DNA from 3 places in the Thalassotalea sediminis genome. Region 1 is predicted to be linked to each of the others. Evidence: predicted binding sites of a transcription regulator. Region 1 holds the regulator's gene; each other region holds the start of a gene.

Region 1 (8,296 bases):
ATCGTCATTGTAAAACCTGGTGAAGTGATCCCAGCAGACGGCGTCATTACTCAAGGGAAAAGCCCAATCAATGAAGCAATGCTCTCGGGGGAGCAAATGCCTGTCGACAAACAAGTAGGCGATAGCGTATTTGCAGGTACCATTAATGGCGATGGCAACTTACTCGTTGAAGTGAAACAAGCCGGCAATGCATCATTTTTAAGCCAACTAATTCGTGTAAGCGAAGCTTCGCAGGCGCATAAACCAAAAATTGCACAACTATCTGACAGCATTGCACAGTATTTTGTCGCAACAATATTACTAACAGCTATTGGCACTGCCATTTATTGGCAACAACACATGCCTTCAGAAGCTTTTTGGATTACCTTATCAGTATTAGTAGCAACCTGCCCTTGTGCATTATCACTAGCTACTCCCACTGCACTAACATGTGGAACCACCCGTTTAAACCGCTCAGGTATCATGGTGAAATCTTCACATGTTATGGAAACCGTACCAGAAATTAATGCCATAGCCTTTGATAAAACAGGTACACTTACAACAGGCGACTTCGAAATCGCTGAAGTAAAGTTACTCACTAATGATTATGACAAATCGACGATATTAGCTTACGCAGCGAGTATCGAGGCGCATTCAGAGCACCCTATAGCGAAAGCGTTCGCAAGTTATCGTGACTTTAAAATTATCAGTGATCAAGTAGAGATAGATGCTGGTAACGGTGTTACTGGGATTATAGATGGCAAGCAAGTTAAAATAGGTAAACCTAAGTGGCTGTTAAATAATACTGAACTACAACAGTTTTCTTCCTATGCATGTATCATCACGATAGATAACAAAACTATTGCCGCTATATCACTTATCGATAATATAAGAGATGACGCAAAAAACGTTATTGATTCATTAAGGCGTGACAATATCGCGTCGATAATGCTGTCGGGTGATAATCAAGAAGGCTGTAATAAAGTACAACAAGCATTGCAACTGCAACAAGTACATAGCCAATTAACAGCAACAGATAAAATGCACACATTAAAGGCACTGCAAGATAACTATACCATCGCTATGATTGGAGATGGTATTAATGACACACCAGTATTTGGTGCAGCACATGTATCTATTGCTATGGGCAGTGGTACTGAAGTTGCAAAAAGTGGCGCAGATGTAATTTTATTAAGTAATCGACTTAATTCAATCAATTTACTACGCAATATTGCGAAGAAAACAAAACTTATTATTTGGCAAAACTATGGCTGGGCTTTTGGTTATAATGCTATTGTACTTCCATTGGCGGTATGTGGTTACATAACTCCCTATATGGCAGTTATTGGTATGTCGTTAAGCTCGATATTAGTTATTACAAATTCACTACGCCTATTAAAAGTAAAATAGACAGAAACTTATGAGTGTAATTTACGTTTTAATCCCAATAGCAATTCTCTTAACTGCACTTGGCATTTATATATTCTTTTGGGCGGTAAAATCTGATCAATTCGATGACCTAGAAAAGCAAGGTTTAAGTATTTTGTTTGAAGAAGACAAAAATAAAAATGATCGTAAACCTCAACCTGAACACGATCAAAATGACCTTCGCGACAAATGACACTTGATTACTTTTCAGCTATTTTAATTGGCTTACTAGGCGCGGGACACTGTATTGGCATGTGTGGTGGTATTTCAACTATGTTAACCGCTGCCGTTGAGAAACAAAGTAAAACGTCATTTTATTATATCTCAGCATATAATTTAGGACGCATTATTACCTATTCCTTCCTTGGTCTCATTGCCGGTTGGACAGGTTCCTTGGGCGTACAAGCGCTTGGATTTCCAGTTATTATATTAAAAGTCATTGCGGGTATTTTTCTTATTCTTTTAGGCCTATACATTGGTCAATGGCTATTTTGGCTTAATCATGTGGAAAAACTCGGACGTGGCTTTTGGCAACAATTACAACCATTAAGCAAACGTCTATTACCTATTAATTCAATGCCTAAGGCGTTAGGACTAGGCATGTTGTGGGGTTGGTTACCTTGTGGGTTAATTTATTCTACACTGACCTGGTCTATTGCATCCGGCAGTGCAGTTAGCGGTATGGGCATCATGTTTTTCTTTGGTCTTGGTACATTACCCGCATTACTCACTGTTTCATTGGGGTTTCAAAGCCTGACGTTATTCTTTAAAAAACGCTGGGTCAGGCGTTTAATTGCGATAGGCTTAATCTTTTATGGACTCATTACACTAAAGTTTGCATATCACGTCATGTTTTAATACTATTCGAGCAATCAAATAGCTGTACCTAGGGACGTTATGTATAACAATCAGTGTTCAGGTCAACAACATATTCATTGTCAAAATTGTAGCATTAGTGAACTTTGTTTACCCTTTTCTCTTAATGAACAAGAGCTACAAACGTTGGATCAAATTATCGATCGAAAGCGCCCTATTCATAAAGGCGAGCAATTATTTCATGATGGCGATAAAATGAAATCATTGTATGCTGTACGATCTGGCACCTTTAAAACATTTACCGTAAACGAAAGTGGTGAAGAACAAATCACAGGTTTTCATCTTGCTGGTGACTTATTGGGGTTTGAAGCCATCGCACTTTCAGAACATTCAAGCTTTGCTACGGCATTAGAAACATCTATGGTTTGCGAAATTCCATATGATACGCTTGACGCGCTATCAAATACGATGCCTAAACTAAAAAAGCAAATCTTAAGAATGATGAGTGCAGAAATTAAAACAGATCAAGAAATGTTAACACTCTTAAACCGAAAAAATGCTGAGCAACGATTAGCCACATTTCTATCAAGTTTAAGTAATCGTTATAAAGATCGTGGCCTTTCTGCAACAGAATTTAGATTAACAATGACGAGAAGTGATATAGGAAATTATATTGGTTTAACGGTAGAAACAATAAGTCGTTTACTCAATAGATTCCATAAAAACGGTATCATAAACGTTGATGGAAAATTTATTACCATTGTAGATCTGGATAAATTAGTGGAAAGTGCAGGTTAAAGGATTGTTTGTACAATTTTTATTTCAAGCTTTGATTTAAAACAATTAATTTAAGTGCGGTTCTTCTTATAATCACTATAATTGATCAATAAAGACACTATTTTGGAGTCATAATATGGAAAAGTATCAAAATATATTAGCGGTGATAGATCCAACGACCGAAGAACAAAAAGCGTTAAAGCGAGCGATTGAGCTTGCACAAAAAACAAATGGAAGTATTACCGCATTTTTATCTATTTATGATTTCTCCTATGAAATGACCACGATGTTGTCTAGCGAAGAAAGAGAGGCAATGCGCCAGTCATTAATCGATGACCGAAAGCAGTGGTTAGAAAATATTATTGCCACTGAAAACCCTCAAGGTATATCAATACGTCATCAAGTTGTTTGGCACAATCGTCCTTTCGAACCAATAATTGAACAAGCAATTCATCACGACGTTGACATTATTATCAAAGGCACGCATGAACACGATAAGCTAAAATCAGTAATATTTACACCAACTGATTGGCATATTCTCAGAAAATGTCCGTGCCCGGTATTACTTGTTAAAGATCATAGCTGGCCTGAGAACGGTAATATTGTTGCTTCTATTAATGTGGGTAGTGAAGAAATTGAACATACCTCTCTTAACGATATAATTACACAAGAAGCGGTGCAACTAGGTTCGATTATTAATGGTAATGTTCATTTAGTAAATTCTTATCCGGGTACACCCGTTAATATCGCCATAGAGATACCAGAATTTAACGCTAATGAGTATAACGACTCTATGCGTCAACACCATGAAGAAGCCATGACTGCACATGCGAAAAAGTATCATATTGACGCTGGGAATACACATGTAAAAGAAGGTCTTCCTGAAGATGTTATTGACGAAATATCACAACAACTTGATGCTGAGCTCGTGGTACTAGGCACAATTGGACGAACAGGATTATCCGCTGCTTTGATCGGTAACACAGCTGAACATGTTATTGATCGATTAAATTGTGATGTTTTAGCGTTAAAACCAGAAGGCTATGTTTCACCATTGCAAAGTTAACATAATTGCAATGTAAGATAAGCAAGTTTTTTATAAATAAAATAACCAGCATTCGTTGCTGGTTATTTTTTTACTTATCATCACTAGATAATCTCTTTATAATACGCACCATTTTTTAAACGACATGCCAATAAATGATGAAAAATATCGATAATCGCAAAAACCAGTACGAAGCCAATAAGCTGCAAAAAAGACTACGAAGTAAAGTAGGTAAAGCGATTGCCGATTTCAATATGATTGAAGAAGGTGATGTTATTATGGCTGCGATCAGTGGCGGTAAAGACTCATTTGCCATGCTCGATATTTTGTTGAGTTTACAAAAGTCAGCACCAATCAAATTTGATGTGATCGCCGTTAATCTTGATCAAAAGCAACCTGGTTTTCCAGAGCATGTATTACCAAACTATTTTGAATCACTGAATATTCCTTATTACATCGTTGATAAAGACACCTATTCAATCGTTAAAGAAAAAGTTCCTGAAGGAAAGACCACATGTGGGCTCTGTTCACGCCTACGCAGAGGCACGTTGTATTCATTTGCTGAAAGTATTGGCGCCACTAAAATTGCTTTAGGCCATCATATGGATGATATCGTAGAAACCTTATTTTTAAATATGTTTTTTGGTGCTAAATTAAAAGCCATGCCGCCAAAATTACGCTCCGATGATAATCGCAATGTTGTTATTCGTCCAATGAGCTATTGTCGTGAAAAAGACTTAGTTGCCTTTGCTGATATTCAACAATACCCTATTATTCCCTGCAACTTATGTGGTTCACAGGAAAACCTGCAACGTCAAAACATTAAAGCCATGCTTACGCAATGGGATAAGCAAACGCCGGGTAGAATAGAAAATATATTCAAATCTATTAGCAATGTAAGTCCTAGTCAATTAGCAGATAACACCTTGTTTGATTTCGTAAATTTACCGCTTGATCGTGAAACACCAAGAGAAGCTTATGATTTTTCGAAAGAGACCGTTTCATCTACAAACATAGATGAATCATTAATTATTGATGTATCAAATATCTAATACACAAACAATCGAGTAACCATTAGGAAGGCGACTCACTGTTCCTTCTACTTACTACAGTGAATAATTATGTTAGAACGTTTATTTAGCTTATCTGCTCATAATACAAATTTTAAACAAGAATGTATTGCCGGTATAACGACCTTCTTAACGATGGCTTATATCATCTTTGTTAATCCAGCAATGCTCGCTGACGCAGGTATGGATAAAAATGCGGTCTTTGTAGCGACTTGCCTCGCTGCTGCCATAGGCTGCTTCGTCATGGGATTTATTGCTAACTACCCAATCGCTCTTGCGCCAGGGATGGGATTAAATGCCTTTTTTACCTATACGGTTGTACTCGATATGGGCTACAGCTGGCAAGTTGCACTTGCCGCCGTTTTTGTTTCAGGCTGTGTATTTATTATCTTAAGTTTATTTAATATTAGAGAGTGGATAATAAACTCAATTCCACACTCTCTAAGGTATGGAATTGCTGCGGGAATAGGTCTATTTTTAGCATTTATCGCACTAAAGAATAGCGGTATTATCGTTGATAACCCCGCAACTTTTGTAAGTTTAGGCGATATCACATCCTTTTCAGCCGTTATGGCAGCGCTAGGTTTATTTATCATTGTTGGTTTGGTTAACAGACAAGTTAATGGCGCAGTGATGATCGCGATTGTCATCATCACCACGCTTGGTGTCTTAGCCGGTCAAATAGAATATAACGGGGTACTTTCATTACCCCCTTCAATCGCACCAACGTTTATGCAACTTGATTTTGCAGGTGTTTTAGAAGTTGGCATGCTTAGTGTTATTTTTGCTTTTCTATTCGTTGATTTATTCGACACTTCTGGCACTTTAATCGCCGTTGCACAACGTGGTAAGTTACTTGATAAAAGTGGTAATTTACCAAGGCTTGGAAAAGCGTTATTAGCCGATTCAACGGCCACGGTTGCTGGGAGCATGCTTGGTACATCAACCACGACTAGCTACGTTGAAAGTACTTCTGGGGTTGCCGCTGGAGGGCGAACAGGCCTTACTGCTGTTGTTGTCGGTGTATTATTCTTATTATCGCTCTTTTTCTCTCCCCTTGCTGCTATGGTACCTGCTTATGCTACCGCCGGAGCTCTTTTTTACGTAGCAGTGTTAATGTTAGCGGGTTTAGTCAATGTAAAATGGGATAACCTATCTGAAGCAGTTCCTGTTGCAGTAATATGCATTACCATGCCTTTAACTTTTTCAATTGCCCATGGTATTGCATTTGGCTTTATTAGTTACGTTGCCGTAAGAGCCTTTAGTGGACAATTTAAAGACATAACTCTCAGCGTATTGATACTTGCGACGCTATTTTTACTAAAGTTTATATACTTCGCATAAACAGCCATATAAATAAATACTCCACCTCTAATAAAGGTGACTTTGACAAGGCTCCCTGTAAGGGAGCTTATATCTTTCAGCGACTACTGAGTTCATCGTAAAATACGTTCATCTATTGTTTATCACTCTCGTTAAATTGTCGTTATGCCGACAGCACGACAGAAAGAAAAATCGATTGTTTCCCTCTGACAACACCCTCTTCGCATTATACAGCGAACAATAACCGCAATATTTATAGACTGTCAGCCGCTCTGACAAATACCCATCCCTGCGCTGTCAGTGTCAGCCATCCTTGGCTGATAAACATTAGCGTCTTTAAAAAACAATTGCGGTTATCGCTTCAATGGGGGATGGTATACGCCATTCCTATCGGATCCGTCACTGCAATTTAGCATTAAAAAGCTACTTGAAAACAATTCAATAAATACTATTAAACTAAGCTTTACAGGCAAAGCCCAGAATACACTATTACACCTCCATAGGAGGCGGTTTTGAGTTCTCAATAAAAAAAGCCATTGTATAAACAATGGCTTTTTGAACGCTAAGTAATACTTAATGTATATAATTTTTATTGTGCCTCAACATTTCAGATATTTCCAAAATATAATCCGAACCACGTTCTGAATATGGTAATAGCCCTGTCACCAATATATCTGACTTTACAGGCAACTTCTGTTCTCGTAACTGTGCTCTTATGTTTCTCAGTACTTTATAGGCAGCGTTAGTATTTATATTTAGCATATAATGTGCAACCGCTTGTTCAACACTTTGAAAAGCGGCAACTTCATGTTTTAGCCCTTCATCCCTGCTACTTGGTACCATGCCACAACCTTTTCGATAACACCAAATACCAAAGAAATTTAACCCTATTCGTGCGAAACGTGATGTGCCCCATGCTGATTCGTTAGCCGCTTGAACTAACACTAATGGTGTTGGCACAATATCAACTCGTGTCAATAAAATATCTATTTTATCTGCAATAGATAAGCGTGTATTGAGCTTATATTTAAGCGCTAACGCTTCAACTTTTAATGCATTTTGACGAGATAACGCTTTATTGAACGTTATTGAATCTTGCCATTGTAACAAGGTGTTTCTTAGTTCGCTTAGCCGTTTGTTTTCTCTTTCCACAGCCGGCTTAATAAACTTAAAAAATGCTGTTTTTTTATGTTTAATATTTCTAAAATTTTCAAAATCAGGTAATGCAACGTTGTGCAGAGGTTGCTCTTCTAATGTTTTTTCTAATGGCTTTTTTGTTTCAGGAGAGACTTGCTCAACTTTATATTTGTCTTGCTCAAGCAAAGGCTTAATCAAGGCCCATAATACGATTAGCCAAAGTGCACTTAGCACATAATGCTTAACATACCTCATTAAGTAATCACTTCCTGTTTATCTAAGTTATGCTGAAAAAGTTGAGTCAACTGGAGAATCACTGCCTTTTTGCAGTGTAACTTGCATACCAAAAATTTCCCGGTATAAAACACCTTTAACATTATAAAACAAAGGTGCTAAATAGGTGAGCGCAAAAATCGTCATAATACCGCCAACTAATGAAATAGACGATTTAGCGAATATAACTAAAGGTAGAAAGCTCGCCACTAGCAGCAACATTAATACAAGGTAAATACTAAAAATTGCAAACCATTGGTGCCTTGTTGCTTTTAACGAAATTAAAATGGCTTTCATCGGCGACAAACGTTTTTCAACAACTAAAGGTAGAACTAACGACAATGCCACTGCTAAATAGATACCAGGAAGATAATAAAGTGCCATGCCTAAAGCAATAATCGTTGACGTAAATAATGCGCAAATTGCTACCCAACTACCGCGTTTTAGA
Region 2 (8,296 bases), 1.6 Mb from region 1:
ACAATTTCAGGTAACTCTGAGCGGCCTTTAACGCCACCAAAAGCTGAACCGCGCCATACACGTCCCGTGACAAGCTGGAAAGGACGTGTAGATATTTCCTGCCCTGCACCTGCAACACCAATAATAACAGACTCACCCCAACCCTTATGACAACACTCTAACGCTTGACGCATTACGTTTACATTGCCGATACATTCAAAAGAGAAGTCTACGCCACCGTCAGTAATATCAACTATATACTCTTGAATGGGTTTATCGATATTTTGCGGATTGATGACATCTGTAGCACCCAGTTGTTGCGCAAGTCCAAATTTTGATTCATTAATATCTATACCAATAATACGACCTGCGCCAGCCATTCGCGCACCTATTATTGCTGATAAACCGATACCGCCTAAACCAAAAATAGCCACGGTATCACCTGGTTGTACTTTAGCAGTATTTAACACCGCTCCCATGCCGGTAGTAACACCACAACCAAGCAAGCATACTTCTTCAAGTGGTGCAGCTTTATTAACTTTGGCTAATGATATCTCTGGTAATACTGTGTATTCAGAAAAAGTAGAACATCCCATATAATGATAAATAGGCTCACCATTAATAGAAAATCTTGATGTACCATCAGGCATCACACCTTTACCTTGGGTTTCACGCACAGCTTGACATAAATTTGTTTTGCCCGAGGTACAAAACTTACATTTGCCACATTCTGCAGTATAGAGTGGAATAACATGATCTCCCACTTCAACACTTGTAACGCCTTCACCAACCATTTCAACAATACCACCACCTTCATGGCCGAGAATTGACGGAAAAACGCCCTCTGGATCTTCGCCTGATAATGTAAAAGCATCAGTATGGCAAACGCCTGAAGCAATAATGCGCACTAAAACTTCACCAGCCTTTGGTAGCTCAACGTCAACCTCTTCCACTTTAAGAGGTTCGCCTGCCGCCCAAGCAACGGCAGCTTTAGACTTTATTGAAGTTTGTCCGGGTGTTAATTTAAGTGACATAGTTTTTCCTATTTTTATATTCGCATTCGAAACAGTATAGCTGTGGGCTTAGACTCTTTCGAGATCAAAAGTAATTTAGTAAATAATATTAATCCAAACGGATAAATAAATTAATGGTTGATAGCAGATAAAAAAACAGAGCATGAAAATGCTCTGTATAAATTAAGAGAAATAACAGATCTGATTTATCTAATAGAACAAACAAAATTTATTGATTCAACTAAATAAACAATAACCATATTATTAAACCGTATAATAGCCTTTTCAGGCAATGCCATTCATCTTAATAATAATTAAGTTCATCGGCTTTCCCCCAAAAAACACGGTAAGAATATGCAGTATAAGCAAGTATCGTAGGCACAACGAGTATTGCCCCCCATAACAGAAAGTTCAACGCTTCGGGTGCAGCTACCGACTCCCATATCGTTAACTTGTTAGGCACAATATAAGGGAAAAAACTAAAACTCAAACCGAAGAAACTTAAAGCAAAGATAAAGACGGTAATAAAAAAAGGTAAGCCAGAGCCATGTTCAGGTGCCTTTCTTAAATGTTTCAGTACATTAAAGCAAAGTATAAAAGCGATACAACATACCATCGGAATTGGTAATAGAAACACTCCATATGGCCAAGTAAACCATTTCAAATACACTTCAGGATTTAGCCAGAGATTTAGTGCCGACACTAAAACAATGCCAATAAAGGTAATGAGTACACTGCGGCGAGCATAATTAATCGCTTTTTGCTGTAATTCACCGCTAGTTTTCATTACTAACCAAGTTGCACCAATCAGCATATATGCACTGGCTACACCCAATGCACTGAAGAGGGCAAAACTGGTTGCCATTATCGATTGTTCAAACCCAGTAACGTAAAGTCCAAGCATGTATCCTTGAGAAAGTGCTGCAATATAAGAACCGGCTTTAAATAACCTGTCCCATGTTTTGCGATGAGAAACAGCTGCTTTAGCTCTAAAGTCAAAAGCGACTCCTCGCAAGATTAAGCCAATCAGCATAACCGCGCATGGCAAATACAACGCTTTTAGCACCATACTGTGAGCCGTTGGAAAAGCAATCAGTAATAAGCCTATGGCTAATACGAGCCAAGTTTCGTTAGCATCCCAAAAAGGGCCAATAGAAGCAATCATGGTATTGGCGTTATTTTGATTGTTCATTGGTAGTAACATACCAACGCCTAAGTCGTAGCCATCTAAGACAACGTATAGCAATGTTGCTAACGCCATTAAGCCAACAAATATTACCGCAAGTGATTCTTGATCAAACATGACTATTCTCCAATGAGTCTGAACGATAAGGAGAGGTAACATTTGTTAACTCCTCATTTTCATATTCTTCAACTTTTACAGCACGTCTAGCCATTAAAAAGATCGTATGAATATAGGCAACCAATAAACCTATATAGACAGTGCAATACATCATTAAACTCGTGACAACATTGCTTGGTGCAATATCAGTGACGGCTTCTTTAATGGTTAATACGCCACTCACTAAATAAGGTTGACGACCGATCTCTGTGACATACCAACCTGCCAATGTTGCCAACCACCCTGAAAAAGTCATCCATAATAGAACCTTAAGAAATAATGGTGATACGCTATCATGACGAAATAACTGAAACCTTGCGATCCAAGCAATAAGTATCATCAGTAGTCCTAACCCCACCATAATACGAAAGCCAAAAAACACGGGTTTAACGGGTGGATGTTGACCTACAAATTCATTTAAACCTTTTATTTCACCGTCAGCTTGGTGAGTTAAAATTAGGCTTGCGAGGTTTGGTATACCAACTTCAAAGTGGTTACTGCGAGATTCTTCATCTGGAATAGCAAACAATAATAACGGTGCACCTTTTTCTGTTTCCCACACGCCTTCCATTGCAGCCACTTTTTGTGGCTGATGCGCAAGCGTATTTAAGCCATGAAAGTCACCAACCAACGCTTGTAATGGTGCAAGTATCGCTGCCACAGTTACCGCGACTTTCAAAGTGAGTTTGGGCGCTTTTTTATTGTCACCTTTTAATAAACGATAAGCACTTAACCCGGCAATTAAGAAAGAAGCTGTTAAACCTGATGCCAACAACATATGAAAAAAGCGATAAGGAAAAGACGGATTAAAGATCACAGCAAACCAATCTACCGGATAAACAATACCGTCTCGTATTTCAAACCCTGTAGGTGTTTGCATCCATGAATTTAAACTTAAGATCCAAAAGGCTGACAACGTGGTACCTAATGCGACAACTATCGTCGCAAGCGTATGAATTTTCGGTGGTACTTTTTTTATGCCAAAGAGCATTATGCCAAGAAAAGTCGCTTCTAAGAAAAAAGCCGTAAGTACTTCGTAGCCCAGTAGCGGCCCAGCAATATTGCCAACTTTTTCCATAAACCCTGGCCAGTTTGTGCCAAATTGGAAAGACATTGTGATACCACTAACCACACCAAGCGCAAAAGTTAGCGCAAACACCTTAACCCAAAATCGATAAGCGCGCATATAAACGGGGTGCTGTGTCTGGTCAAATCGTACTTTAAAAAACACTAAGAACCAACACATTGCAATTGTGATGGTTGGGAAGAGAATATGAAAACTAATATTTAACGCGAACTGTATACGCGATAACATTTCTGTGTCTAACATAACGTACCTCTGCCGAATTTGGCGTGAGTTAGCCTAAGGCGCAATAAACGTATTGCGTCTAAAAAATAATCTTATTTAATAAAATTTTAGTGCTTACTTAGACTTTACAATCTTATCTTTAAAGTCGAGCATTTTCACAACACCGGAGCCAAGCTTCATTAACGTGGTTAGTTTCTCTGGGCTAACGCTTTGTAGTTCTCGCGCCCATTTAGTTATGGTTTCAAGCAAGTCGTGTATTTCGTCCATTTGTTTTAATGCGTAAGCCTCTTGCTGATTAGCCGGTTCATCAAGTAATGAATCCCGTAATAACGACAGTGTTGGATCAACCTCTCGTTTGCTACGCTCCTCAAAAATGCGATTTGCTAGCGCCCAAATACTCCCAGACGGCATATAGTAATCTTTACGATCCCCAGCAATATGCTGAACATTGACTAGCCGCCAAGACTGCAACTCTTTAATGCCCATACTGACATTACCGCGCGAGATACTTAGCGTTTCACCAATTTCATTTGCAGACAATGCTTGCTCACTCATCACTAATAAGCCCATAATTTGGCCGATCGTACGATTAAACCCCCATCGACTGCCCATTTCACCACAATGCATAACAAAACTTTCTATTTTAGGTGACAACTTCATATTTTAAACTTTCAATAATTTCTGAACGTTTAAAATATTAGAATGATTTTTGATCTAGATCAAGTTAAATTTACGACAATTATTAATAAGAATGACGCATTAGTTAAAGCTGTATTCCATGCTTTATTGGCAATAATTTCTCATGTTGCTAAGCCATTTCGACTAAAAAGGATAATCATTAAGTTTGGTTAAAAACTACTTAACATTTACGCTAGATTGGAAAATATCGACTCATTCCAATGTTACATCAGCATTGCTAATTATCGATCGGTAGATATTTTTACACAAAAAGGGGGCGTCTTAAGACTCAACACGACCACTAAAAATAGAACATATATAATAGAAAAGACAATGACAGCCACATTAAAATAATAAGTGGAATACCGGCGCGAATAAAATCAGAAAACTGATAACCACCGGCATTCATCACAAGTAAGTTTGTTTTGTAAGCCATCGGCGTCGCATAACTAAGATTGGCACCAAACAAAACAGCAAGTATGAATGGTTCAACGGGTAACGATAACTGATTTGCAACGGATATCGCTATTGGTGTACCGATGACCGCTGCGGCATTATTTGACACGATGTTTGTTAAAATAGCGAGCATTAACATTAACGACGCAATAATACCCCAAGGCGGCAAATCAACCGCAAAGGCAACAAACACTTGTGCAATATATTCAGCGCCACCTGTTTGCATCATCGCGGAACCTAATGCTAATGATGCAACAACAATAAGAATCACTTGCGTACTCAATGCTGATGACACCTCACTCCAATCAATACACTTAGTAATCAACAAAACTAATATGCCGCACAGTGAACTGATAGCGATAGGCAAAATACCCACGGCAGCAACCGCAACAACAAGAAATAGCACGAATAATGCGATAGGCGCTTTTTTCGAATAAGGTAAATCTGATGCCCCATCTATAATTAAAAAGCCCTGCGAACGCTTTAATTCTGCGACTTGGTCGGCGTCTCCTTGCACGAGTAATACATCACCAGCATGGATAATAACGTTGCCAATACTTCTTCGACCTATATCCATTGCTTTACCGTTCCGGTGCAGCGCCAGAACCGATATGCCATAACGTTTCGCAAATTGAACATCTTTAAGCGTTCTGCCGACTAAATTAGACGCTTGAATCACTACAATTTCCACCAACTTTTGCTTTTCAGCATTCAGAGGATGATCTTCATCAACTTTGTGAGCACCAGAAAACAAGGTAGCCTGTAAAACAGCTTCAAACTCTTTAAGTTGTTCTGGGTGTTCCTGAATATGAAGCCTGTCACCTTCTTTAAGCACCGTATCAGGAAAAGGGCGAATACTACGATAATCTGGGCTACGTTGTATTGATTCTATACTCATTTGATCGTCGGTTAACTTGAGTATTTCTGCGACTGTTTTACCATTCGCAATGCTATCTTCATTAATATTTAAATAAGCGCTAAAAAGTCGTGGCGATGTATCAGGTAAAGACGCGGCACGTTGTGGTAGTAATTTGGGAGCCACTAACCATAAATAGGCAATCGCAATAAAAGCAGCGATAATCGCGGGTGCACTAAAATCGAACATACCAATACGCGGTAAGCCCATATCACTGGCAACACTCACCACTAACAAATTAGTTGAGGTGCCGATCGTTGTCGTCATCCCTCCTACCAGCGTGGCTAAGCCCATAGGTAATAGCATTGGAGAAGTATCTGTTTTCGTTCTAAGTGCCACACTCGTTAGGATAGGTAAAAGTAACACAACAATTGGCGTATTATTAACGAAGGCACTTAGGGCACCTGCGATGATGAGTGTTACCAAGAGTGATATTGCAGGGCTAATTTTCCACAGTTTTGCTAAGTTTCTGCCAACCGGCACTAAGGCCCCTGTTCGCACTAACGCATGGCCAATAATCATTAATGCACACACTGTTACCAGCGCTTCATGGCCAAAACCAAAGAACAATGATGATGGCTCCAAGTGCTGACCATTTAAATCGAATGGAAACACGGTAAAAATCATACAAAGTATAACGAGTACCGCAAGAGATGAGGTTTCTAAGGGGATATCTTCTCGTCTAAAAAAATAGAGTGCTATCACAGTTAGTACTAACATGGCTAACGCATGGTTATTGGGAATGTCTGGTATGGTCACATTCAACTCGTTGATTAATTTAATGAGCACTTTTAATCAACGTTAGCATTCGACTCACTAAAAGGCGAGAAAGTAACAAAAATAAGTTAATGAGTTATTGCTACTAATGTACATTCAGTAAAAAAGCGAAGCATAATTGCTTCGCTTTTTTCACACTAAACCTAGTTAAAAGTTTACTGTAGTTTCTTGCCCCACAACCACATCTACTGTTTCCATATTACCTTCTGGTGAAGGAATAACTAAGCCGTCATATTGAACATTATCGTCAATTTCAACGCCACAAAATAACGCGACAGTATAATTACCTTCAGCGACAAAACCTATGCTATAAGTACTATCATCGTTTACTTTGGCCGTTGCAATAGGCGCAGTAGCTGTTGGCACTTCTCCTGCGAAGGTTGTATCTTCAATATCAAACATATCACCCAATTCAGTAGGTGCCGCTTCATATAAATAAACAGTACAAGCACCTAAATTAGTATTTTCGGCTGATATTAAACCACTAATTGATCCCGTAGCACCTTCAATACGCACACCATGCGGCTTAATAATAAAGCCATTTTTAGCAGGATCATTTCCACGTTGCACCAGAGATTGTCTTAAATCAAACTCAATAGTGTAGGCAGGTACTTCGCCTTGTTGTTGTGCGTTTTCCGTCACCATAAACGCACCTAATCGTAAGCGTGAACTGGGGACTTTTATTGCATATTCTGTTGCATCATTATCAAGCATTACATAAGAGCCTTCATCAATAACATTGAGCTCCATCGTGTATTCACCGACATTTAGCGTTACGTTTTGTGTTTCATCAATAATTTTCAGTTGACTAGTGCCCTGATGATCGAGCAAGTTTACTTGAATTGAGTCAACGACTTCCCCCATGTCATTAGTAAACTGGTCAATCATGACTTCTTGTTTACCGTTTGTTTCATCGGTATTTATCAATTTAATGCTGCCAATTTCAATTGCAACAATCACGGCATCATCAACAGGTGCATCACTAACCCCCAATGAAAACGTCGTCGTAGCCTGTGAATCGATAATCACATTAGTAGAACCATCACTACTACTCGATGAACCACCACATGCAGCTAAAAATACACATGCAGAAACAAAAGAAAATAATGCCTTTTTACTTATCATAAGTACCTCTTTGAAAAGTTTTAGTTAAAACGACTTAATAGAACTATTTAGTTTTGGCATAAAGTCATTATAGCGGCATATTCAGTAATGTTTTAGGCTAAATACGAAAAATTTAGTATTTATAAAGGTATTCTTTTATTTTTATTATACTTTCAAAGCAATGCTAGCGATGGCTGACACTGTGTTTTTCACTAGCTTCGTAATTAAGTAGCAAAAGATTAAAAAGCTATAGCCATTTTTTTCTTTTAAAAACGACAACAAGTACCACAGAAATAACAAGCATCACACCGAGCAAAATAAAATAACCATTAGCCCACTTAAGCTCAGGAATGTGCTCAAAATTCATACCGTAGATACCCGCGAGAAAGGTCAAAGGCACAAAAAGCGCAGTGATCACCGTTAACACTCGCATTGTTGCGTTTAATTGATGCGAAGTTACAGACATGTAGCCATCAATCAGATCACCACAAATATCGTAATACATTTGCGATAAACTCAACAGTCGCTCTAATCGCTCTCTAAGATCAGTTAAGGTATGAATTTCTTCCGGTGTAATTAACGTCGTTTCGTCATTTTCAAGGAAGTTATTTAATGATTCACCAATAGAAACGTGATAATTAAAGGTACGCCTTATTTTTACAAGCTGTGAACGATAAGACGTTATTTCCCGCATCATTTTGTCGTTTCCACTTAATTGAAAT
Region 3 (8,296 bases), 1.9 Mb from region 1:
ACTGGCAATACTGGCCGCCGACTCTACTTCTCCAGACAACACACCTATTTTTGTTTGGCTGTTATCAATTACGCCAATAGCTTCATTACATTCAGACTGCATCGCGACAACTTTATCATAAGCATCTGTTGTACTTTGGCTCACATCTTGAACAGTGGCTGTCATTTCAGTCATCGCAGTGGCAAGTTGATCCAATTGCGAATTTTCATTAAATAACCCTTCTAACGAACGACTAGAGGTATCTTTTAACTTAATACCTAATTCAACGAGTCCTTTCCCTGAGTCATGGCTTCTGCCAAGAATTGTTCTTACTTTTGCTTGTTGCATTAAGAAGGGGTAACGCATCAATGCAGCAATACCTGTGCCGCTATAAATAAGCCTTGATGGGCTATCGAATGACTGTTGATAATCTGTTACTTGATTAGGAACATCAATAATTTCGTCTTTAAAGAGAGCAATAAGAAGCATCACTGTCAATAACAATACGCCCGCTGCAGGCACAGAAATAAAATAAGCAGATAACGCTAAAGCAACAAATAACAAAGCCGCTCCAACAGAACGTTTCAACGACACATTTGTTGAAAACTCACTTAACGACTTTCCTTGATTTATTTGTTGGTACAGTGCTTCAGCTTTTTGTTTTTGTTCAGCCGTAGGGCAGCAACGAACAGATTGATAGCCGACAATTTTATCTTGTTCGTACAAGGGTGTAACATAAGCATCAACCCAATAATAATCACCATTCTTACAACGGTTTTTAACCATGCCCCGCCATGAGTCACCGCGTTTTAGTTTCTGCCAAAGATCAGCAAAGGCGGCTTTTGGCATATCTGGGTGGCGCACAATATTATGATGCTCCCCTTCTAACTCCTGTTGGCTGTAACCTGCTATCCGACAAAAGTCATCGTTAGCATATAAAATAACACCTTGCGTATCAGTAACAGAGACAAGCTGCTCGGACGGTGAAAAAGTCACTTCGTTGTTTGTTGTGTTCATGAAGTTCAAAAGTTCCGTTGATATCGTATTCGTTGTTTTTATTTCTTAATTAAAGAATATATCGACAAAAACAACAAATTATTAAGTAAAAGAGTACAGAAAGCGCTAAATGTGTATTAAATATACAAATTATGCATAATTACTGATATTTCAAATAAAACAAAGGGATAACTTAGTTACCCCTAGGTAATACTATATGATACAACTAAAATGGCAAAGAAAAAAAGGGAAGCAAAGCTTCCCTATAACGTCGACCTTTTAAAAGCCAACTAACGCAAAAGGCGTATCATCAATGCAATTTTATAAAACATACTTAACCGAAAGCTGAGCGTAATCAGAATCAGCATCAAGATCATCGGCATCAAAGTTACCGAATTCTATACCGTACGAAAGCTTAGGCGTAATGTTCTTAAACAAGTTAATCCCCCAATGTGTACGTTCGCGATCAGACTCTTCGGTTTCAGTGCGGCCATAGAATACGTTGGTACGAATGGTTTCCGTCCAAAAGTGACGATACGCAACCGATATAGACGTTGTTTCTTCCACTTCTTCGCCCACTAAATCAGTAGCGGCAGCCGCGCCTACATAACGTCCAGTATTCCCGCCATGAAGTTGGAATCTAAAGTCATCTTTACCAACAGTTTTAATTCGACCAGCAATACCATAGCCAAATCCTGATTCAGAATTTCCCCCCACTGTTTCAAGTTGTTTTGCGACACCAGCAACAGATACGTTACCCCAATCACCTGAGAAGGTATATTTAGCGATAACATCAGGTACTGAATCTTTAGAGGCATAACCGCCAGCACCTGAATAACCACCATATGATTCAGGGTTTTCTATCGCAATTTGGAAGTTTCCATTAGTGTAACGAATCATATCTTGACGAATAAAGGCTGCTGCAACCAATGGACCACCAAAATCTGCAGCTTCCGCTAACGCACTTGTATTAACAAATGTTGACCACGTTTGCCCTACCGTCCAGTTTTTATATTTAATAAAGGCATGACGTAAACGTGGATGACGAGAATTGGTTAGGCGCTCGTTACCTCCACCACCATAAAAGTCCATTTCGATGAAGCCTGTAATATCACCATGAACATACTTGGTATTAAAGCGTGTTGAACTAGCAGAAAAACGTGTATTAGAAATGTCGTCATTAACAACGTGACCAATCCAAAAATCATCATTGGTTAACGTAGAGGTTGCATTACCATCAATATAACGGATATCACCTTGAATATATCCACCAAAGGTAATTTTGTCTTCATCAGACAGCTTGATTTCGTATCCTGCATGCGCTGTTCCAGCGAATGTTAGTAGACCTGTTGCCAGTAAACCGGCTTTGCGAATGTGCATTTTTACTTTCCCCATTTCGTGTGTATAGCCTGAGAGAGAAAACTGAACAATCTTTCGGCTATTTATCGTTATTTTGTGTACTGTTATTATTTTTCTTTGTATAACGGTAGAGACTAATCGCTGATTTAGAAATTAGACCTAAGTCTATAAAGCAGACAATTAAGCATAGACTTTAGTCGTATCTGAAGTAGAAAAGTACACTGTTAAATTAATGTCAACGAACCAACTTATCGTAAATACATGCCTTTTGGTCGACTGCTAGCGCAAATGCAGCAATATTCTGTGTTAAGCTCTTACGTTAAAATGAATAAAACCACGTTAATCATAAAAATTAGGAAACGGGTGCCCTCACCATGAACAAGTATTTATCATTGGCAGCGGTGATATTATCAGTGTCTAACGTTGCTCATGCAGACGTTACAATCACTGATTATCAGCGAGCAGAACAACAACTTTCGAGCACAACCAGTAAATTAGTTACGGGTACAGTTGAGTATCCAAATTGGTCAAACAACAATGTGTTATTGTATAGAAGCCAAACTGCGGAAGGTTTGCGTTTCTTTAAGGTCGATACCAAGACACAATCAAAGTCACTCGCATTTGATCACCAAAAACTTGCCGAATCACTGGCGCGTATTTCAGAAAGTGACGTAGACCAAAATAAATTACCTTTTTATCGCGTCACACTTACAGCAGACGACAAATTGAAACTGCGTTACAAAGGAACGAACTACCAATGCTCATTGAATCACTACCTTTGTAAAGAAGATACAGCGTCAGTAAAGCGTACAGAATTTATCTCGCCAGATGGCAGTAAAGCGGTATTCATTCGTGACCATAATCTTTGGATGCGTACTTTGAAAGACAACACAGAAACGCAACTAACAACCGATGGCGTTAAAGATTTCGGCTACGCGACTAATAATGCAGGTTGGGTTCGTAGTAACAAACCTGTGGTTACCTGGTCTCCTGATTCAAAAAAGCTGACTACCTTTAAACATGACGGACGCAATGTGGGCGAAATGGGTATTGTTTCTACCGCAGTTGGTCATCCAAACATTGATGTCTGGAAGTACCCTTTACCTGGTGATGAGCATGTATTCAAAATTCATCGAGTGGTGATAGACGTTGACCAAGCTAAAGTTATTCCATTAGACATGGCACCAGATGAACATCGTTCAACGATTACTGACCATGTGGCTGCTCGTGACGGTAGCTTATTAGACATCAGTTGGGCATCAGATAGTTCTCATTTTGCTTTTGTTTCTTCTTCTCGTGATCATAAAAAAGCAACTGTTCGCCTCGCTGATGCAACATCTGGCAAAGTGAAAACACTTTTTACAGAAACAGAAGAAACATTTTTTGAATCAGGCGTTCAGGGTGTTAGCTGGCAATACCTCGATAAATCAGATGAAATTCTATGGTTTTCACAACGCTCGAATTGGGGACATTTTTATCTCATCGACGCAAAAACAGGCAAACTGAACAAGCAAATAACCCGTGGTGATTGGACCGTTATTTCTCTATTACATGTTGATCAAGACAATGGTACCATTTTATTCACTGGCGCAGGCCGAGAAGGTGGCGATCCTTACTTTCATTATTTATACCGTGTTAAGTTAGATGGTTCTGAATTAACGTTATTAACGCCAGAGAAACAGCATCATCGCATTACGTTAAGTGAAGATGGAAAGTACTTTTTAGATCGCGTATCAACCTATATTACACCTGAAAAAAGCTATGTCCGTAGTACTGTAGATGGCAAAGGCTTTGCTATTGAAACAATGAATATCGATAAATTGAAAGACAATAACTGGGTCGCACCAGAACCTTTCATCGTTAAAGATAGAAATGGTGAACATGACATTTACGGTTTAATGTATAAGCCAAGTAATTTTGACCCAACGAAAAAGTACCCTGTGGTTAACTATTTATATCCAGGCCCACAAGTTGGTTCAATTCGTGGCCGGCACTTCCGTGCATCTCGTGGTGATAACCAAGCAATTGCAGAGCTAGGTTTTATTGTTATCGAAATAGACGCATTAGGCACACCTGGTCGCTCTAAAGCATTTCATGAGTTCTATTATGGCAACATGGGTGATAGCGGTATTCCCGATCAAGTTTCAGCGATAAAACAGCTTGCAGAAAAGCATCAATGGATCGACGACAGTAATGTTGGTATTTGGGGACACTCAGGTGGTGGATTTGCTTCAACACGAGCTCTGCTAATGTACCCAGATTTTTATAGTGTTGCAGTGTCTCAAGCAGGTAACCACGATAATAGAAACTACGCGGACGAATGGGGCGAAAAGTGGCATGGCATGTTAGTAAAAAATGAAGATGGCACAACAAATTATGATAGCCAAGCAAATCAACTCATTGTAGATCGTTTAAAAGGTAAATTATTGATTGCTCATGGTACAACCGATACTAATGTACCGCCATACAACACCCTAGTCGTTGTAGAAGCCTTAATTAAAGCAAATAAAGACTTTGACATGATCATGTTACCTAACCGCGGTCATGGTTTTGCCCGTGAGCCGTTTATGCTACGTAAACGTTGGGATTATTTTGTCGAACATTTAAAAGGTGTGACACCACCTAAAGAGTATAGTTTTACTACACTAAATTAATAGTCACATTAAACCAATGAAATAAAAAAGGAGCATAAAGCTCCTTTTTTATTTCCTGCACTTTTTTGTGCTAGATCAAATATCTTTAGCGTTTATACGCTAGGATATAGATAACAAAGGAGTTAATTATGACGACCGAGCTATCTCACAAGTTAAAGCAAAAGCAAGCAGAGTTAAGTAAACGTATTTCCGCTATTGAGGCAGACTTTAAAAAAGGTCGCTCTGCAGATTTTGCCGAGCAAACTACTGAACGTGAAAATGACGAAGTACTTGACGAAATACACCATGAAGCCAAACAAGAGTTGTCGTTAGTCAATCAAGCATTGGAAAGAATAGATAGTGGTAATTATGGTATTTGCCAACAATGTGAAGAACCTATCAAACCAGAACGACTTGCAGCGCTACCCTACACAACAACTTGTATTGAGTGTGCACAATAAGAGAGAGTTACATGCAAATAGAAAAACACGACTTACATCACGAATTTCCAGAGTACAAAACAGAAATTCATCAGCTGAAAATGAACGATGGACATTTTTCACGGTTATTTAAAGAATATGACGAAGTTGAACATGCGGTACATCGCATTGAAACAGGCGCAGAACACACTAGTGACGACCATTTAGAAAAACTAAAAGTACAGCGTTTACAACTAAAAGACCAACTCTTTACGTTACTTAAAGAAGCAAAACAGAGCGCATAGCGCTCCTTTGTTTGTAACCATAGAAAGGTTGTTAAGCAACGACCTTTCTACTTTTTTCTTGACGGTTCAAACGTTTCATATCTTGGTAACCTTGCATCCATATCCTCCCAATTTGCTTTTGATGTAACGAAGTTATGTGAAATAGGTTTTTCTTTTATTGCCGAGTCTACAATACCTAGTCGTAATCTTAACCGATCTATATCATCTAGGTTTTCACTATAAACAGGTGAGCCACAATATTTACAGAAGTGGCGGATACGTTGGGGTTTAAATGAAAACTGACTTAGTGCATCTTCTCCTGCAACAATAGAAAAGTCTTTACGCGCAACAAACCCATTAGTGGCGTATGCTGTACCACTATTTTTTCGACATAGTGAACAATGACAATGAATGATATCTTCAATAGAGCCATTAATTGTGATCTGTACTTCACCACATAAGCAACTACCTTTATACATATATTCCTCGACTACGCTTGATAAATTTCAATGGGAAGTTCATCAGGATCCTTAAAAAAAGTAAATTTTTTCCCCGTGTATTCATCAACACGAATAGGTTCAACGTTAACGCCTTGCTTAATTAAGGCAGCAACAACCTTATCTATCTTATCAACACAAAAAGCTATATGCCGTAACCCTTGAGCTTCAGGGTAACTCAGCCTTGCTGGCGCTGTTGGAAAACAAAACAATTCTATTTGATTACCATCTGGTAACGCCAAATCTAATTTGTAAGATTGTCTTTCTGGTTGGTAATATTCTGCGATCACGGCCAATCCAAGTAAATCTACGTAAAAGGTTTTCGAACGTTGGTAATCTTGGCAAATAATTGCAACATGATGCAGCCCATTTAAACCAATACCATCTTCTGGGGTTTTAATGCTATGTTTCATTTTGCCATTGCTTGAGCTCTTGTGAAATAAAGTAACCGACAAGATCACGATAAAGTTTTTCTATCACGTCGGGATTCAACGCCTGCTCTTCAGCCCAGGCTCGCCTTTGCTTAATCACCTGTTCAAATCTATGAGGTGCTTTAACTGAATCTTCACTCGTTTTAAATTTTGCTGCCGCCTTAACGTAGTCAAATCGCTGACCTATCAATTGAATTATAGTATGATCTAAGTAATCAATTTCACGCCGAATATCTGTCATGCCTTTGCATTTTTCAGGAACTAAAGACACCATTACTCCTTAACTAAGGTATAAAAGTCACCAATTGGCGGTGTACCAAATAAAGGCATTACTTCTTGCATTTTATCAGCAGGGTAATTTTGTAAAGAAGCTTGATGCGCTTCCTTTGATTGCCATTGCTCCAGTACGACAAAATGAAGTTCGTTTTGATCATCTTGAAGTAACTGACAACTGATACAACCCTTACTCGAGATAATATACTCGACCAAGGATTCAAAAAATGCTTTTAACATTTCTCCTTTGCCTTCAGCCGCATAAAACTGATTCACTCGATAAATAGCCATGTTTCATCCTTAACGTATCGATAAATAGTGTCATTATTGTAACCAGAGAATTTAATTAAAACACCATATCATCTTCTGAGTAATCAACCATTATCTTAAAAACATGAAAGAGTTTATAAAAACAAAATACTACAAAAGTAAATTAAGTTTAACTAAATGAAACTGGATATAACTAAAAATAAGGCGACCAAGCAAGTGTTCATTTGCCAGAGCAAGCAAAAGGCATACTCGGTAAACAAACGCCGCAAATATCACAACAATTAAAAGCATTTCTAGCACAAAATTTATCGCGTTAGTAATCTTAGGCCGTGCGTTCAAGTGTGCCATAGACTAAACTAAGTACATTACAGTTTCCGGTATAGGTTTATGGCAAAATCGCTATGCAAATGGAAGAAAAAAGACATTGATAAACACTTACATGAATTAGCTAGTATTGTTGATAAGCCACGCTATGCCTGTAAGGACTGCGCTCGTTCAGCCCATTCAAAAGGTTTTTTATGTAAGCCAACAAAGCTCCCGCTCACTCATGTTGATAAGGAAATATATGATTAGTACAAATGAAATTATACCATCAGGCCAGTTACAGCAACGCGTAAATAATGAAACAATTACGCATACGCTACCCGATTACTTTATTAATAAAAAAGTAGTGATTTTCGCAGTTCCTGGTGCCTTTACGCCGACCTGTTCCAATAGTCATTTGCCTGGCTTTGTCGCATTAGCAGACAAAATAAAAGCTAAGGGTATTGATGAGATTATATGTTTATCTGTCAATGACGTTTTTGTTATGGATGCTTGGGGCAAAGCTCAAAATGCAGAGCATATTTCAATGATGGCAGATGGCGATGGCAGTTACGTTCGAGCACTTGGTCTGGGTAAAGAGACTGGCGCATTCGGCGGTTATCGTGCAACACGTTTTGCCATGATTGTCGATCACGGTAAAGTAGTCCACTTAGCCGTTGAAAAACCTGGCGAATTTGCCGTTAGTGATGCCGAATCAATATTACAAACATTATAACAAACACAAATAGAAACAATTTACATTTATATGCCATTGATTTTATTGGTATTTATTTGCAAACTTCGTTTTCTTACGCGATAATACACTGACAATTTTTTATCGAGGTACAATAT

Evidence for each region. Region 1 encodes FNR, which switches genes on or off when oxygen is low (the NO sensors DNR and NnrR bind a similar motif). Its sites were predicted from a motif close to TTGATCTAGATCAA; they were not measured.
Region 2: a site for FNR is predicted at 4,353-4,366, ahead of QUE09_RS16660 (GbsR/MarR family transcriptional regulator). Genes of this name have one in related genera too.
Region 3: a site for FNR is predicted at 5,054-5,067, ahead of QUE09_RS00440 (TraR/DksA family transcriptional regulator). Genes of this name have one in related genera too.

What each region holds. Positions count from the first base shown of each region.
Region 1 is NZ_AP027361.1:2,081,286-2,089,581, forward strand. It holds gene QUE09_RS09555 (heavy metal translocating P-type ATPase) at 1-1,389, shown strand, start outside; gene ccoS (cbb3-type cytochrome oxidase assembly protein CcoS) at 1,400-1,600, shown strand; gene QUE09_RS09565 (sulfite exporter TauE/SafE family protein) at 1,597-2,265, shown strand; gene fnr (fumarate/nitrate reduction transcriptional regulator Fnr) at 2,305-3,021, shown strand; gene uspE (universal stress protein UspE) at 3,137-4,066, shown strand; gene ttcA (tRNA 2-thiocytidine(32) synthetase TtcA) at 4,204-5,097, shown strand; gene QUE09_RS09585 (NCS2 family permease) at 5,167-6,459, shown strand; gene QUE09_RS09590 (glucosaminidase domain-containing protein) at 7,012-7,830, opposite strand; gene QUE09_RS09595 (hypothetical protein) at 7,858-8,296, opposite strand, start outside.
Region 2 is NZ_AP027361.1:3,685,020-3,693,315, forward strand. It holds gene QUE09_RS16645 (S-(hydroxymethyl)glutathione dehydrogenase/class III alcohol dehydrogenase) at 1-1,013, opposite strand, end outside; gene cydB (cytochrome d ubiquinol oxidase subunit II) at 1,297-2,295, opposite strand; gene QUE09_RS16655 (cytochrome ubiquinol oxidase subunit I) at 2,288-3,664, opposite strand; gene QUE09_RS16660 (GbsR/MarR family transcriptional regulator) at 3,758-4,303, opposite strand; gene QUE09_RS16665 (SLC13 family permease) at 4,623-6,452, opposite strand; gene QUE09_RS16670 (DUF4382 domain-containing protein) at 6,618-7,595, opposite strand; gene QUE09_RS16675 (magnesium transporter CorA family protein) at 7,822-8,296, opposite strand, start outside.
Region 3 is NZ_AP027361.1:89,828-98,123, reverse strand. It holds gene QUE09_RS00455 (methyl-accepting chemotaxis protein) at 1-996, opposite strand, end outside; gene QUE09_RS00450 (DcaP family trimeric outer membrane transporter) at 1,297-2,355, opposite strand; gene QUE09_RS00445 (S9 family peptidase) at 2,709-4,988, shown strand; gene QUE09_RS00440 (TraR/DksA family transcriptional regulator) at 5,117-5,428, shown strand; gene QUE09_RS00435 (HP1242/YdcH family protein) at 5,440-5,691, shown strand; gene QUE09_RS00430 (GFA family protein) at 5,739-6,149, opposite strand; gene gloA2 (SMU1112c/YaeR family gloxylase I-like metalloprotein) at 6,161-6,580, opposite strand; gene QUE09_RS00420 (isochorismate lyase) at 6,570-6,872, opposite strand; gene QUE09_RS00415 (putative quinol monooxygenase) at 6,872-7,162, opposite strand; gene QUE09_RS00410 (peroxiredoxin) at 7,707-8,180, shown strand; gene ftnA (non-heme ferritin) at 8,295-8,296, shown strand, end outside.